One region of the Streptomyces sp. NPDC002580 genome, then DNA from elsewhere that is predicted to be linked to it. Evidence: riboswitches for the same ligand, from Rfam matches in the RefSeq annotation. Region 1 holds a riboswitch; each other region holds the start of a gene.
What was found. Region 1 has a riboswitch for thiamine pyrophosphate ahead of thiC (phosphomethylpyrimidine synthase ThiC). Riboswitches for the same ligand answer to the same signal wherever they lie in the genome.
Positions count from the first base shown of each region.

Region 2: it holds a riboswitch for thiamine pyrophosphate, as region 1 does, so the genes downstream of both, ACFYW7_RS32540 (thiamine ABC transporter substrate binding subunit) here and thiC (phosphomethylpyrimidine synthase ThiC) in region 1, are expected to answer to the same signal.
Region 3: it holds a riboswitch for thiamine pyrophosphate, as region 1 does, so the genes downstream of both, thiO (glycine oxidase ThiO) here and thiC (phosphomethylpyrimidine synthase ThiC) in region 1, are expected to answer to the same signal.

Region 1 is NZ_JBIAQZ010000003.1:177,880-182,740, forward strand. It holds gene ACFYW7_RS11730 (DUF1801 domain-containing protein) at 143-505, shown strand; gene ACFYW7_RS11735 (VOC family protein) at 502-897, shown strand; gene thiC (phosphomethylpyrimidine synthase ThiC) at 988-2,808, opposite strand; TPP riboswitch at 2,801-2,957, opposite strand; gene ACFYW7_RS11745 (YibE/F family protein) at 3,029-4,477, shown strand; gene ACFYW7_RS11750 (SsgA family sporulation/cell division regulator) at 4,559-4,861, opposite strand, start outside.
Region 2 is NZ_JBIAQZ010000012.1:224,884-229,744, forward strand. It holds gene ACFYW7_RS32525 (hypothetical protein) at 15-410, shown strand; gene ACFYW7_RS32530 (hypothetical protein) at 530-1,339, opposite strand; gene rlmN (23S rRNA (adenine(2503)-C(2))-methyltransferase RlmN) at 1,603-2,709, shown strand; TPP riboswitch at 2,750-2,855, shown strand; gene ACFYW7_RS32540 (thiamine ABC transporter substrate binding subunit) at 2,992-4,023, shown strand; gene ACFYW7_RS32545 (ABC transporter permease) at 3,999-4,861, shown strand, end outside.
Region 3 is NZ_JBIAQZ010000001.1:1,073,444-1,078,304, reverse strand. It holds gene thiE (thiamine phosphate synthase) at 96-755, opposite strand; gene ACFYW7_RS04630 (Rv2175c family DNA-binding protein) at 847-1,218, opposite strand; gene ACFYW7_RS04625 (NAD(P)/FAD-dependent oxidoreductase) at 1,282-2,520, opposite strand; gene ACFYW7_RS04620 (hypothetical protein) at 2,553-2,930, opposite strand; TPP riboswitch at 2,983-3,096, shown strand; gene thiO (glycine oxidase ThiO) at 3,094-4,269, shown strand; gene thiS (sulfur carrier protein ThiS) at 4,266-4,466, shown strand; gene ACFYW7_RS04605 (thiazole synthase) at 4,470-4,861, shown strand, end outside.

The sequences.
Region 1 (4,861 bases):
GTCCCGCAGCGGATCGTGGGAAGCGACCGGCCGGCCCCTCGGCACCACATCGACGAACCCCTCGTACACGCGAGCGCGCGGAACGCCCCGGCACTGCGGCGCTCGGTGCCGATCGCCCCTCCACCTCCCGAACGGAACCCACATGAGCGCCGTGGACATCACCTCCTACCTGAACGGGCTCGACGGCCCGCCGCACGACATCGGCGAGAGGCTCCGGCCCGTCATCGACTCGGTACTCCCCGACGGCTCCGGCGCGATCTGGCACGGCCATCCCACCTGGAGCCTCGGCGACCGGCCCGGTCGGACCCCGGTCTGTCTGCTCAAGGCCTACACGTCCCATGTCACCTTCGGCCTCTGGCGCGGCCAGGAGGTGGCCGATCCATCGGGCCGACTGGTCGCCGGAGCCCGGCAGATGGCCTCCGTGAAGCTCGGCCGTTCCGAAGACGTCGATCCCGCGCTGTTCAGCGAGTGGCTCCGGCACGCCGTCGCCCTGGAGGCGAAATGACCGCGCTGCGCGTGAAGGCCTTCGACCACCTGGTCCTCAACGTCGAGGACGTCGAGCGGTCCGTGGCCTTCTACACCGGACCGCTCGGCCTGGCCCCCGTACGCCTTGCCGAGTGGCGGGCCGGCCGGGCGCCCTTCCCCTCGGTGAGGGTCACCGAGGAAACCATCATCGACCTGGTGGGCAGTGCCCGGGGAGAGTCCAACGTGGACCACATCTGTCTCACCGTGGAGCCGCTGGACTGGGACGAGGTCATCGCGTCGGGATCCTTCACCGTGCTCGAGGGCCCGGTCGAACGCTTCGGCGCACGGGGCACCGCCACTTCGGTCTACGTCCAGGATCCCGACGGCAACACGGTGGAACTGCGCTGGTACCCGCAGGACATCCGTACCTGACCGGGCATGGCCGGGGCGTGACCGGCCATGGCCCGACCGAGGGCGGCGGTCCGGGAGGATCAGCACCCGGACCGCGCCCTGCGGAGTGGTTCAGTCGGCCAACGGCAGGTACACGCGGTTGCCCGCCTCCGCGAACTCCCGGGACTTCCGCAGCATGCCCTCGGAGATCTCCTCCGCGGAGGCACCCTCGGCCGCGTCACCGCCGAACCGCTCGTTGATGCTCTGGCTGATCTTCATCGAGCAGAACTTCGGCCCGCACATGGAGCAGAAGTGGGCCGTCTTGGCGGGCTCGGCCGGCAGCGTCTCGTCGTGGAACTCCCGTGCCGTGTCCGGATCGAGGGCCAGGTTGAACTGGTCCTCCCACCGGAACTCGAAGCGGGCGTCGGACAGCGCGTCGTCCCAGTCCTGCGCGCCTGGGTGCCCCTTCGCGAGGTCGGCCGCGTGGGCGGCGATCTTGTAGGTGATGACGCCGGTCTTGACGTCGTCACGATCGGGGAGGCCCAGGTGCTCCTTGGGCGTGACGTAGCAGAGCATCGCCGTGCCCCACCAGGCGATCATCGCGGCACCGATGCCGGAGGTGATGTGGTCGTACGCCGGCGCGATGTCCGTCGTCAGCGGACCGAGCGTATAGAACGGAGCTTCATCACAGATCTCCTGCTGAAGGTCGATGTTCTCCTTGATCTTGTGCATCGGGACATGTCCCGGGCCTTCGATCATCGTCTGTACGTGAAAACGCTTCGCGACCTTGTTGAGTTCCCCGAGCGTCCTCAACTCAGCGAACTGTGCGGGGTCGTTAGCGTCGGCGATGGAGCCCGGCCGCAGCCCGTCGCCGAGCGAGTAGGTGACGTCGTACGCGGCGAGGATCTCGCAGAGTTCCTCGAAGTTCTCGTACAGGAACGACTCCTGGTGATGCGCGAGGCACCAGGCCGCCATGATCGAGCCACCGCGCGAGACGATGCCGGTCTTGCGGTTCGCCGTGAGCGGCACGTACGCCAGGCGCACGCCCGCGTGGACCGTCATGTAGTCCACGCCCTGCTCGGCCTGCTCGACGACCGTGTCCTTGTAGATCTCCCAGGTCAGCTCCTCGGCTCGGCCGTCGACCTTCTCCAGCGCCTGGTAGAGCGGCACCGTGCCGATGGGAACCGGGGAGTTGCGCAGCACCCATTCGCGCGTGGTGTGGATGTTGCGGCCGGTCGACAGGTCCATGACCGTGTCGGCGCCCCAGCGGGTGGCCCACGCCATCTTGTCGACCTCCTCCTCGATGGAGGAGGTGACCGCGGAATTGCCGATGTTGGCGTTGACCTTCACCAGGAACCGTTTACCGATGATCATCGGCTCGATCTCGGGGTGATTGACGTTCGCGGGCAGTACCGCGCGGCCCGCGGCGATCTCCTGGCGCACGACTTCGGGGTCCACGTTCTCCCGGACCGCGACGAACTCCATCTCGGGAGTGATCTCACCACGCCGCGCGTAGGCGAGCTGGGTGACCGCCGTCCCGGCGCGCCCCCGGCGCGGCTGGCGGGGCCTTCCGGGAAACACCGCGTCGAGGTTGCGCAGTCCCCCGCGCGGGGCCGTGTGCTTGATCCCGTCGTCCTCGGGACGGGCGGGACGGCCCGCGTACTCCTCGGTGTCCCCGCGGGCGATGATCCAGTTCTCACGCAGCGGCATCAGGCCCCTGCGTACATCGGTGTCGACGGCCGGATCGGTGTACGGGCCGGAGGTGTCGTACAGCGTCACGGAGCGCCCGTTGGTGAGGTGCACCTGACGGACCGGCACCCGCAGATCGGGGCGCGTGCCCCCGACGTACGCCTTGTGCCAGCCGATGGACCTCCCCGTCTCCCCGCCGGGCGGCGGTGACGATGCTCCGTCCGTCTGACTGGAGGCAGGCGTGCGCATGTCTTTGTTGGTCATGAGACCTACTCCCTACGCCGGCATTACCCGGTAACAGGTTCAGCGGTCGACGCAGCGGATTCCGTTCGTCGATGTTTCATGTGAAACATCGCGAAGACGGAGGTCAGCGTCCTCTCAGCCCGGTGCTCCGAGCTCCCGCGTGTGCAAAGGTGGCTCTACGCTAGCCTCCGGGCTGGCGCGGTGAACAGAGGGCCCTTGACCTCCTTGCGATGATCGCTCGGTGACGACAACCCAGCAGCCCTCGTTCCCCCCCTCCGAGCCGCCACGTCGGCGTGGCTCCGACGACGGCCATGGACATGGCTCCGGCGAGGGGCGCGGGCCGGACGCGGGCGACGGTCACGGGCACAGCCCCGCTCCCGGCGGTGGACACGGGCACAGCCACAGTCACGGTCCCGCCGCGCCGGTCTCCAAACGTCTGCGCAAGGTCATCGCCGCGGTACTGATCCCCTTCGCGGCCGCGGTCGCGGTGGGTCTCGTGGTGCTCTGGCCCGGTGGAACCCCCGCTCACGAGCGGACCGGTGTCGGCTTCGACCGGCAGACCCAGCAGGCGACGGTCACAAAGATCGACAAGGTGGACTGCAAGTCGGTGAACGCCTCGGGGCAGGCCCCGGCGGGCGACACGTCCACCGCCGAGGGTTCCTCCGCCCGACAGCGGGCGAAGAGTGACTGCAAGAAGGCCACGGTCCGGATCGACACCGGCAAGGACGAGGGCCGCACGTTCACCGAGATCGTTCAGCCGGACCAGACACGGCAGTTGGAACAGGGCGAGAAGGTCGTCGTCGCGTACGAGCCCTCCGCCCCCAAGGACCTCCAGTACTCGGTCACGGACGCGAACCGGAAGCTGCCCCTGACCCTGCTGGCGGGGATCTTCGCCGTGGTCGTCGTAGTGGTCGGCCGGATGCGCGGCGTCATGGCGCTGATCGCCCTGGCCATCAGCTTCATGATCCTCAACTTCTTCATCCTGCCCGCGATCCTGCAGGGCTCGAACCCGTTGATCGTCGCCGTCGTCGGGTCCAGCGCGATCATGCTGATCGCGCTCTACATGTGTCACGGCCTGTCGGCCCGGACCTCCGTGGCGGTGGTCGGCACCCTGCTCTCGCTCGTGCTGATCGGCATCCTCGGCTCGGTCTTCATCGACTGGGCCGTGCTGACCGGCAACACCGACGACAGCACCGGCCTGATCCACGGTCTCTACCCGTCCATCGACATGAGCGGTCTTCTGCTGGCCGGAGTCATCATCGGTTCGCTCGGCGTGCTGGACGATGTGACGGTCACCCAGACCTCCGCGGTCTGGGAACTGCACGAGGCCAATCCCACTATGGGCCGGCGCGGCCTGTACCGCGCGGGCATCCGTATCGGCCGCGACCACATCGCGTCGGTCGTGAACACGCTCGTCCTGGCCTACGCCGGCGCCGCGCTGCCCCTGCTTCTGCTGTTCTCGATCGCTCAGAGCAGCGTGGGCACCGTCGCGAACAGCGAACTGGTCGCGGAGGAGATCGTGCGCACCCTGGTCGGCTCGATCGGCCTGGTCGCCGCGGTGCCGGTGACGACCGCGCTGGCCGCCCTCGTGGTCGCCGCGGACCGCGAGGGGTCCGTCGCCGGTCCGGTCGAGCCGGTCGGAGCCGGTACTCCCGCGCGGAGCGGGAAGGGCCGCCGCCGCAAGCGCTGAACCGTCCACCAGGAGCGCCGAACCCGTCCGGCGCTCAGGCCGCGGTGAGGAAGCGTTACTCCGCTCGGGGACGGCGGGGTTTCATCCCGCGCTCTGCTCCTCCGCCAGGATGCGGTCGAGCGCTTCGTCGAGGGATGTGTCGAAACCCGCGAGGGAGCGCTCCTGGCCGAGCGGCACCAACTTGTCCGTACGGTCGAGGAACGCGACGAGCGGCGCGGCACCGGACCTGAACAGCGCATGGTCTCCACCGACCTGAAGCCGGATCAGCACCTCACCGAACGTCTCCGGATCGGCCGGAGCGATGTGGACATCGCCGTCGCCGCAGGGCCTGCCCACCCCGTCGATCAGCAGTTCCCGCCCGAACGCCCAGGTCACGGGCGCGTC
Region 2 (4,861 bases), on a different contig from region 1:
GTCATCATCGGGCGATGCTGACCGAGGAGGACGCGCGCCGACTGGTGCTTGCCGAGATCGACGGTGCACGGGGCTGCGTCGAGTACGACCTTCAGATCCTGCGTGTAGAGACATTGCCGTTCGGGTGGATCTTCTACTGGGGGGCGGTCCGGGATGATCAGAGCGGGGCGCGCCCTCGGTTGGGAGGCAACGGTCCCTTCCTGGTGGATCGTGAAAACGAGCGGTTGATCCGAACTGCCACCAGCGTCCCCGTCGCCCAGCAGATCGCCGACTACGAACGGCGGCTACGACGCGAAGCTCACGCCCGGAATCTGGCAGCGAAGCAAGCCGTACAGCGGCGCGGTACCGCAACCCCAGCGACCACCCCCGCCCATCGGCGTCCCTCAGGGACCCCGGAGCGACCGGAATGACCGTCGTTGACCGAACTGGCTAGAGCTACGGATCAGAAGGCTTCTGACATCCACGGTGCCGGACGGAGGCCTACACCAGCATCTCTGTCCGGCCGTCGCACCAGTCGAAAGCGAGGACTTCACCCGCTGGTGGCCAGGTGGAAGAGAGGACGCGGGCGCGGGCCGTAGGGGTAGAGCCATGGGCTCCAGTCACCTTCTTGAAGGTGGGAGATCGCGATGAGCGCGTCGGCGGCGTTCTTGCAGCGTGGGTGGCGTGCCGTGAAGGACGCGATGCGGGGTCGCTGCGTGAGCAGCCAGTCGGCGACGGTTCGCGGGTCGCCGTCGTACCACCACGTGAAATCGAACTCCTCCCACAGGAAATCCGTCCCCCAGCCCAGTGTCAGTCGGACGAGGCCAGCATCCGCGGCGGGGCCGGAGAAGCCGGCGATGTGGTCCAGCCATGGCTCCAGGCCGCCCGTGGCGTGGGCGACGCCTTCCACGAGGTCACGGATGTCCGCCGGGGACCGGCCGCCGGTGAGGGCGAGGGTGAGCAGTGCCCGGAACGCCTGCTCGACCGCGGTGCGCTCGGCGACCGGCCAGCTGATCAGTTCGGCCCCGTACCGGCCGAGACCGCGCAGCTCATGGGACGGGTCGGTGCCAGGGCCTTCCGGGCCCCAGTGACGCAAGGCACGCGGTATGAGGCGGCGCCACAGGACCGGGTACTGGTCCGCGTCCCAGTGATCGACGGCCTTGCCCATGAAGCCTTCGAGGACGTCATCCGGCACATCCCGCGGATCACCGCCGAGGATGCGCAGTTCCGCTTCCGTGAAGCAACGAGTGCACCCCTCCACCGGCCGGTCGAGCTCCGGAGGGGAGGCGAAGATCAGGTCCACCTCGGCGAGGGCGAGCCGCCACATCGTGTACGGGTCGGGGACAGGCTGATCGAGCATGGCGGCTACCTACCGGGACTCCGCACCGTGGGCCGGGCGAAGAGCGTGACGTTACACCGGTTCCCGCCCGGCGGGTACCCGTTTCCCGACGCGGGCGAGGTCAAGATCCGCCTGGCCAGGCCAGGCCAGGCCAGACATGGGCTGCCGGGCCGTCTTTGGGCCGTGAAAGGTTGACCAACGGTGACAGGGGACACCGGAGGGTGACGAGGCGCTCGCCCATCTGACCTGGGCCGGGCCAAACGATCTGCGACACTGGAAGGGTTATGCCGAAGCCCGGAGAACTCACCTTTGTAGCGCCGCGCGGAGCTCAGAAGCCGCCGCGGCACCTTGCCGATCTCACGCCCGCCGAGCGGAAAGAGGCGGTTGCCGCGATCGGCGAGAAGCCGTTTCGTGCCAAGCAGCTCTCTCAGCACTACTTCGCCCGGTACGCGCACGACCCCGACCAGTGGACGGACATCCCGGCCGCCTCGCGCGGCAAGCTCCAGGAGGCGCTGCTTCCCGAGCTGATGACGGTCGTGCGGCATCTGTCGACCGACCAGGAGACCACCCGCAAGACCCTGTGGCGGCTCTTCGACGGCACGCTCGTCGAGTCCGTGCTCATGCGCTACCCGGACCGGGTCACCATGTGCATCAGCTCGCAGGCGGGCTGCGGGATGAACTGCCCGTTCTGCGCCACCGGACAGGCCGGTCTGGACCGGAACCTGTCGACCGGCGAGATCGTGCACCAGATTGTCGACGGCATGCGGGCGCTCCGTGACGGCGAGATCCCCGGCGGCCCGGCGCGGCTGAGCAACATCGTCTTCATGGGCATGGGCGAGCCGCTCGCCAACTACAAGCGGGTGGTCGGTGCGATCCGCGCGCTGACCGACCCCGAGCCGGACGGGCTCGGGCTCTCGCAGCGCGGTATCACGGTGTCGACGGTCGGGCTGGTCCCCGCCATCAACCGGTTCTCCGACGAGGGCTTCAAGTGCCGGCTCGCGATCTCGCTGCACGCGCCGGACGACGAACTGCGCGACACCCTCGTCCCCGTGAACACGCGGTGGAACGTGCGGGAGGTGCTGGACGCCGGATGGGAGTACGCGGCCAAGTCCGGGCGGCGCCTGTCCATCGAGTACGCCCTGATCCGGGACATCAACGACCAGGCGTGGCGTGGTGACCGGCTCGGGCGCATGCTCAAGGGCAAGCCCGTCCATGTCAACCTCATCCCGCTGAACCCGACCCCGGGCTCGAAGTGGACCGCCTCGCGGCCCGAGGACGAGAAGGCGTTCGTCGAGGCGATCGCGGCTCATGGTGTGCCGGTGACCGTCCGGGACACCCGTGGCCAGGAGATCGACGGAGCGTGTGGTCAGCTCGCCGCGACCGAGCGGTAGGCTGAGCCGAGTCAGTAGTTCTTCATAGTCAGACATCTTCATATTCCGACAGGGGAGCGCCACAGCGCTGAGAGTGCGGGACAGCCCGCAGACCCTCTGAACCTCGCCCGGGTCATTCCGGGTAGGAAGTTCGGTCGTTACTCAAGCTGTTGCGCCCTGCCCGGGAACCGTCAGAGGTCCCGGGCAGGGCCGCGTCTCTTCCTGGTCACCCAGGAGGAATCAGTGAGCACCATCATCAAGAACGGGCGGATCGCGGCCCTGGCCGTCCTCGGGCTCGTCGCGATGCCCGTACTGTCCGCGTGCGGCTCGTCCGACGGCGGCGGCTCGGGCGATCCGAAGACGGTCACGCTCGTCAGCCACGACTCGTGGCTCGTGTCGAAGAGCGTGCTCAAGGACTTCGAGAAGCGGTCCGGCTACCAGGTCAGGGTCCTCAAGGACGGCGACGCGGGCCAGGCCGTCAACAAGGCCGTCCTGACCAAGGACAACCCGCAGGGGGACGTCTTCTTCGGCGTCGACAACACCCTGCTCTCCCGCGCGCTCGACAACGGACTGTTCCAGCCGTACACGGCCAAGGACGCGGACAAGGTCCTGCCCGAGTACCGGACCGACCGGGACAAGCACCGGGTCACGCCCATCGACACCGGCGACATCTGCGTCAACTACGACAAGGCCTGGTTCAGCGAGCACGGGCTGACGCCGCCGCGGTCCTTCGACGACCTGGTCAAGCCCGCGTACAAGAATCTCCTCGTCACCGAGAACGCCTCCACGTCCTCGCCCGGCCTCGGCTTCCTGCTCGGCTCCGCCGCGCACTACGGGGACCAGGGCTGGGAGGACTACTGGAAGAAGCTCAAGGCCAACGGGGTGAAGGTGGTGGACGGCTGGGAGCAGGCGTACAACGAGGAGTTCTCGGGGTCCGCCGGCGGCAAGAAGGCCAAGGCCGACCGCCCGCTCGTCGTCTCGTACGCCTCCTCGCCGCCGGCCGAGGTCATCTACGCCGACCCGAAGCCCACCACCGCTCCGACCGGGGTCGCGACGGGCACCTGCTTCCGCCAGGTCGAGTACGCGGGTCTGCTGAGCAACGCCGAGAACGCCAAGGGCGGCAAGGCACTCCTCGACTTCCTGCTCACCAAGGAGTTCCAGGACGACATGCCGCTGAACATGTTCGTCTATCCAGTGCGTGAGGGCGCGCAGGTGCCGCCGGAGTTCACCCGGTACGGTCCGCAGGCAAAGGACCCCGAGACCCTCGCCCCCCAGAAGATCGCCGCCGAACGCGACCAGTGGGTCAAGTCGTGGACCTCGCTCGTACTGAAGTAACCGACCGGCCCGAAGGAGCCGGCGGAGCCGAAGCGGCCGCCGGTCCCGGCGGCGGCCGGCGGAGGGAGCGCGGGCGGAACGTGGCGCGGCTCGGGCTGATGGCCCTGCCCGTCGCGTTCTTCGCGGTGTTCTTCGCCTATCCCGTCGCCGCGATCGTCACACGGGGGCTGCGCGGGGACGACGGCTGGCGGCTGGGCCGGATCACGGAGGTGCTGGCCGACTCCGGCATCCGGCACGTCCTGTGGTTCACCACCTGGCAGGCGCTCGCCTCGACGGCGCTCACCCTGCTGGTCGCGCTCCCCGGCGCGTACGTGTTCGCGCGCTTCGATTTCCGGGGCAAGCAGATCCTCCGGGCCGTGGTCACCGTGCCCTTCGTGCTGCCGACCGTGGTCGTCGGCACGGCGTTCCTCGCGCTGGTCGGCCGGGGCGGGCTGCTCGACGAGCTGTGGGGCGTACGCCTGGACACCACGGTGTGGGCGATCCTGCTCGCCCATGTCTTCTTCAACTACGCGGTCGTCGTACGGACCGTCGGCGGCCTCTGGTCGCAGCTGGACCCGCGCCAGGAGGAGGCCGCGCGCGTGCTCGGCGCCTCGCGCTTCGCGGCCTGGCGCCGGGTGACGCTCCCGGCGCTCGGACCGGCCGTGGCCGCGGCGGCCCTGATGGTCTTCCTCTTCACCTTCACCTCGTTCGGCGTGGTGCAGATCCTCGGCGGCCCCACCTTCTCGACCCTGGAGGTCGAGATCTACCGGCAGACCTCCGAGATCTTCGACCTCGCGACGGCGGCGGTGCTGACGATCGTCCAGTTCGTGGCGGTGGGCGCGATCCTCGCCGTGCATGC
Region 3 (4,861 bases), on a different contig from region 1:
CCAGCGGGCGGCGGTCCCCCAACCGAACCGCTGGGATTTGTCCCATCTGTCGATTTCTTGTCCACCCCTCGGACAGCGGCCTCGCCGGCGGGCGCTCAGGCGTCGCGCAGCCGCTTGGCGAACTCCGCCGCCGCCGCGCCCGGATCGTCCGCCTCGGTGATGGCCCGGACGACGACGACCCGGCGGGCGCCCGCTTCGAGCACCTCGTCGAGCCGGCCGAGGTCGATGCCGCCGATCGCGAACCAGGGACGGTCGGTGCCGAGGGCGGCCGTGGCGCGGACCAGGTCGAGGCCGGGGGCGTGGCGGCCGGGCTTGGTGGGGGTGGGCCAGCAGGGGCCGGTGCAGAAGTAGTCCACGCCCTCCTGGACCGCCGCGGCGGCGGCCTCGGGTCCGGAGTGCGTGGAGCGGCCGATGATCACCTGGTCCCCGAGGATCGCCCGGGCCGCGGGAACCGGGAGGTCCCCCTGGCCCAGGTGCAGGACGTCGGCCCGGGCGGCGTGGGCCACGTCCGCCCGGTCGTTGACCGCGAGGAGCTTGCCGTGGCGGGCGCAGGCGTCCGCGAGGACCTGGAGGTGTTCCAGTTCCTCGCCCGCCTCCATGCCCTTGTCCCGCAGTTGCACGATGTCGACGCCGCCCGCCAGGACCGCGTCGAGGAACTCGGCGAGGTCGCCCTGACGCCTGCGGGCGTCCGTGCACAGGTAGACGCGGGCGTCGGCGAGCCGGGCCCTCGCGGTGGCGGCGGCGTTCTCAGGCATGCGGGTGTCCCCCCTTGTCGGTGCGCGGGGAGCGCGGCGGGCGGGATGGTCCCGCCCGCCGCGCTCCCCGCGCCGGACGGTCTCGTTCAGGTCAGACGGCGAGCGCCTGGGCGCGGCGCTTCACCTCCGTGCCGCGATTCTCGCTCAGCGCCTGCGCGGGGGTGCCGGGCAGGCTCGGGTCGGGGGTGAAGAGCCACTCGAGGGCCTCTTCGTCGGAGAAGCCGTCGTCCCTCAGGAGCGTCAGGGTGCCGGCCAGGCCCTTGACGACCTTCTGTTCGTCCGCGTCGATGAAGTCGGCGGGGACGTGCAGCGCGCGGTTCTCACCACGGCGTACGGCGATCAGCTGGCCGTCCTTGACCAGCTGCCGGACGCGCGTCACCTCGACGCCGAACTGTTCGGCGATGTCGGGGAGGGTGAGCCAGGCGGGGACGAGAGCATCGATCTTTGCGTCAATCTCGGTCACGGGACAAGCCTGCCATCCCGGACCGACAGTCGGAAGCCGAGGGCGTCCGACCAGGGTGACGGATCAGGCGGTGGCGGCCTTGAGCGGCCTCGACGGGTCCTCGAGAAGCTCCGGATCCATCGGCGCACCCGCCTCGATGAGCCGGCGGCCCTGGGCGAGATCCCTGGGCCGGCCGACCGCCAGGAGGGCGACCAGACGTGTCTCGCGGAGCCAGCACACCGACCAGGAGGCGCCCGAGGGGTCACCGCGCCACACCAGGGAGTCGGCGGGCGCGTGGTGGCCGACGTACTGCACGAAGCGGCCGAACTGCTCGGACCAGAAGTACGGCACCGGGTCGTAGGCGGCGGGCGACTCTCCGATGATGTTCGCGGCGACCGTGCGCGGGCCCTGGAGGGCGTTGTCCCAGTGGTGGACGAGGAGACGGTCCTCGTAGCGTCCCGACGGGAAGGAGGCGCAGTCGCCGACCGCGTACACGTCGGGCAGGGAGGTGCGCAGGTGCTCGTCGGCGACGATCTCGCGGTGGGCGCCGAGCTCGATGCCCGAACCGGCGATCCAGGCGGTCGCGGGCCGCGCCCCGATCCCGACCACGACGGCGCCCGCGGGCAGCCGGGAGCCGTCGTCCAGGACCACCGCGCCGGGCTCGACGCGCTCCACGCGCGCGTGGGTGCGCAGCAAGGCCCCGCTGTCCGCGTACCAGGCGGTCATCGGCGCGGCCACCTCGGCGGGCAGGGCGTCGGCGAGCGGCCGGTCGGCGGCCTCCACGACGGTGACCTCGCACCCCGCCTCACGCGCGGCCGTGGCGAACTCGGCGCCGATCCAGCCCGCGCCGACGACCACGATGTCGTGCTGCCGGGCGAGGACGGGACGCAGCCGGTCGGCGTCGTCCAGGGTGCGCAGGAGATGCACTCCGGGCACGCCCTCCGCGCCGGGCAGCTGGATCGGTTCCGCGCCGGTGGCCACGACCAGGACGTCGTACGGGACGGGCCCGCCCGCCGTGTCCAGCTCGTGGTCCGCGGGGCGCACGCCGAGCGCCTCGCGGCCCAGCCTGAGATCGATGTCCAGGGCCTCGAAGTCGATGTCGAAGGCGGAGCCCTCGGCCTTGCCCAGCAGGACCGCCTTGGACAGCGGCGGCCGGTCGTACGGCTGGTGAGGCTCCGCGCCGATCAGCGTGACGGTGCCCGTGAAGCCCTGCTCGCGCAGGGCGACCGCGGTCTGCACCCCGGCCATGCCCGCGCCCACCACGACGACCCGCCGTGCCGTGGACCCCCGCGCCGGGGACTGTGCCTGCGTCTGCTCGCTCACCTGATCACCTTAGACACCTGACAGTTCATCAGTCAGCGGACGTGCTCAGTGACCTGTTCCACACGGCCGGTCCCGCGCACCTCTTCCACCACGCTCGTCCCTGTGCCCTCCCGCGACTCCCACTCCCAGGTCTCCTCCAGCCGCACCCGGCCGTCGGGCAGTTCCACCACGAGGGACACGCAGTGGCCCGACGCGGTGGTCCCGTCGTGCTTCAGCTGCACGTACCGGAAGTCGAGGCGGTCACCCTCACGGGTACCCACAAGATGGCCGCGGACCACGTCGCCGCCCGCGTAGCCGGCCCAGACCACGCCGTTCTCCTCGCGGTACGCGAACCGGGTGCGGGTCCCCACCTGCCCGGGAGCCTGGTCGGCTACGGGGGCGAGGACGAGGCCGTCGAGCGATCGGGCCATGGGCGGAGGCTCCCTTACTGGGGCGGGCGGCGGCGGGCTAGGCTGGCCAACGTAAAGCACTCGCGGGAGCCCGGACGCACCGGGCTGAGAGGGAGGCTGGAGCGGCCTCCGACCGTACGAACCTGATCCGGATCATGCCGGCGAAGGGAGGGGCTGGACGCCCATGTCGCCTGCACGTTCGTCAGACGTCCTCGTCATCGGGGGCGGAATCATCGGTCTCGTGACGGCCTGGCGGTCCGCGCAGCGCGGGTTCACCACCGCGCTCGTGGACCCCGAGCCGGGTGGCGGGGCCGCGCAGGTGGCGGCCGGGATGCTGGCCGCCGTGACCGAGCTGCACTACGGCGAGGAGACCCTGCTGGGTCTCAACCTCGCCTCCGCGCGCCGCTATCCGGACTTCGCCGCCGAGCTCACCGAGGCGACCGGCCAGGACCTCGGCTACCTCCGGTCCGGCACGCTGGCCGTCGCGCTGGACGCCGACGACCGCGCCCACCTGCGGGAACTGCACGCCCTGCAGATCCGGTCGGGGCTGGAGTCGCAGTGGCTGAGCGGCCGGGAGTGCCGCCGTCTCGAACCGATGCTGGCGCCCGGCGTACGCGGCGGCCTGCGGGTCGACGGCGACCACCAGATCGACCCGCGGCGCCTGGCGGCAGCCCTGGTCACGGCCTGCGAGCGGGCCGGGGTCGTCCTGCACCGGACGTGGGCGCAGCGGCTGACGGTCGTACGGGAGCGGGCCGCCGGGGTCGTCACCACGGACGGCACCGAGCTCGCCGCGGGCCGGGTGGTCCTCGCCGGGGGCAGCCTCAGCGGGCGCCTGGAGGGCGTCCCCGAGGACGTCCTGCCGCCCGTGCGCCCGGTGAAGGGCCAGGTGCTGAGGCTCTCCGTGCCCCAGCGGTGCGCGCCCTTCCTGAACCGCACCGTGCGCGCCGTGGTGCGTGGCAGCCACGTCTATCTGGTGCCGCGCGAGAACGGCGAGCTCGTGGTGGGCGCGACCAGCGAGGAGCTGGGCTGGGACACCACGGTGACGGCGGGAGGTGTCTACGAACTGCTGCGGGACGCCCACGAGTTGGTGCCCGGCATCACCGAACTGCCGCTGGTCGAGACCCGCGCGGGGCTGCGTCCGGGTTCGCCCGACAACGCGCCGCTGCTCGGCCCGACCGCGCTGGACGGACTGCTGCTGGCCACCGGGCACTTCCGCAACGGCGTGCTCCTGACGCCTGTCACCGGCGACGCCATGGCCCACGTCCTGACCACCGGCGAACTCCCCGCCGAGGCCCGCCCCTTCACTCCCCTGCGTTTCGGCGCCGACGCCCTCCCCACTCTCACGGAGCTGCCCGTATGAACATCGTCGTCAACGGGGAGCGGCGGCGGATCGCCGCGGGCACCGCGCTCGACACGCTCGTCGCGACCCTCACCCCCGCGCCGTCCGGAGTGGCCGCCGCCCTGAACGAGACCGTCGTCCCGCGCGCGCAGTGGCCGTCCACCTCCCTCACCGACGGCGACCGCGTGGAAGTCCTCACCGCCGTCCAGGGAGGCTGACCCATGGCCGACGACCCCTTCGTCCTCGGCGGTACGACCTACGGGTCCCGGCTGATCATGGGCACGGGCGGCGCGCCCAGCCTCGACGTCCTGGAGCGCTCCCTGGTGGCGTCCGGCACGGAGCTGACGACGGTCGCGATGCGCCGGGTGGACGCCTCCGTGCACGGTTCGGTCCTGTCGGTGCTCGACCGGCTGGGCATCCGGGTCCTGCCGAACACGGCCGGCTGCTACACCGCCGGCGAGGCCGTGCTGACCGCCCGTCTGGCGCGCGAGGCGCTGGGCACCGATCTGGTCAAGCTGGAGGTCATCGCCGACGAGCGGACCCTGCTGCCCGATCCGATCGAGCTGCTCGACGCGGCGGAGACGCTGGTGGACGACGGCTTCACCGTGCTGCC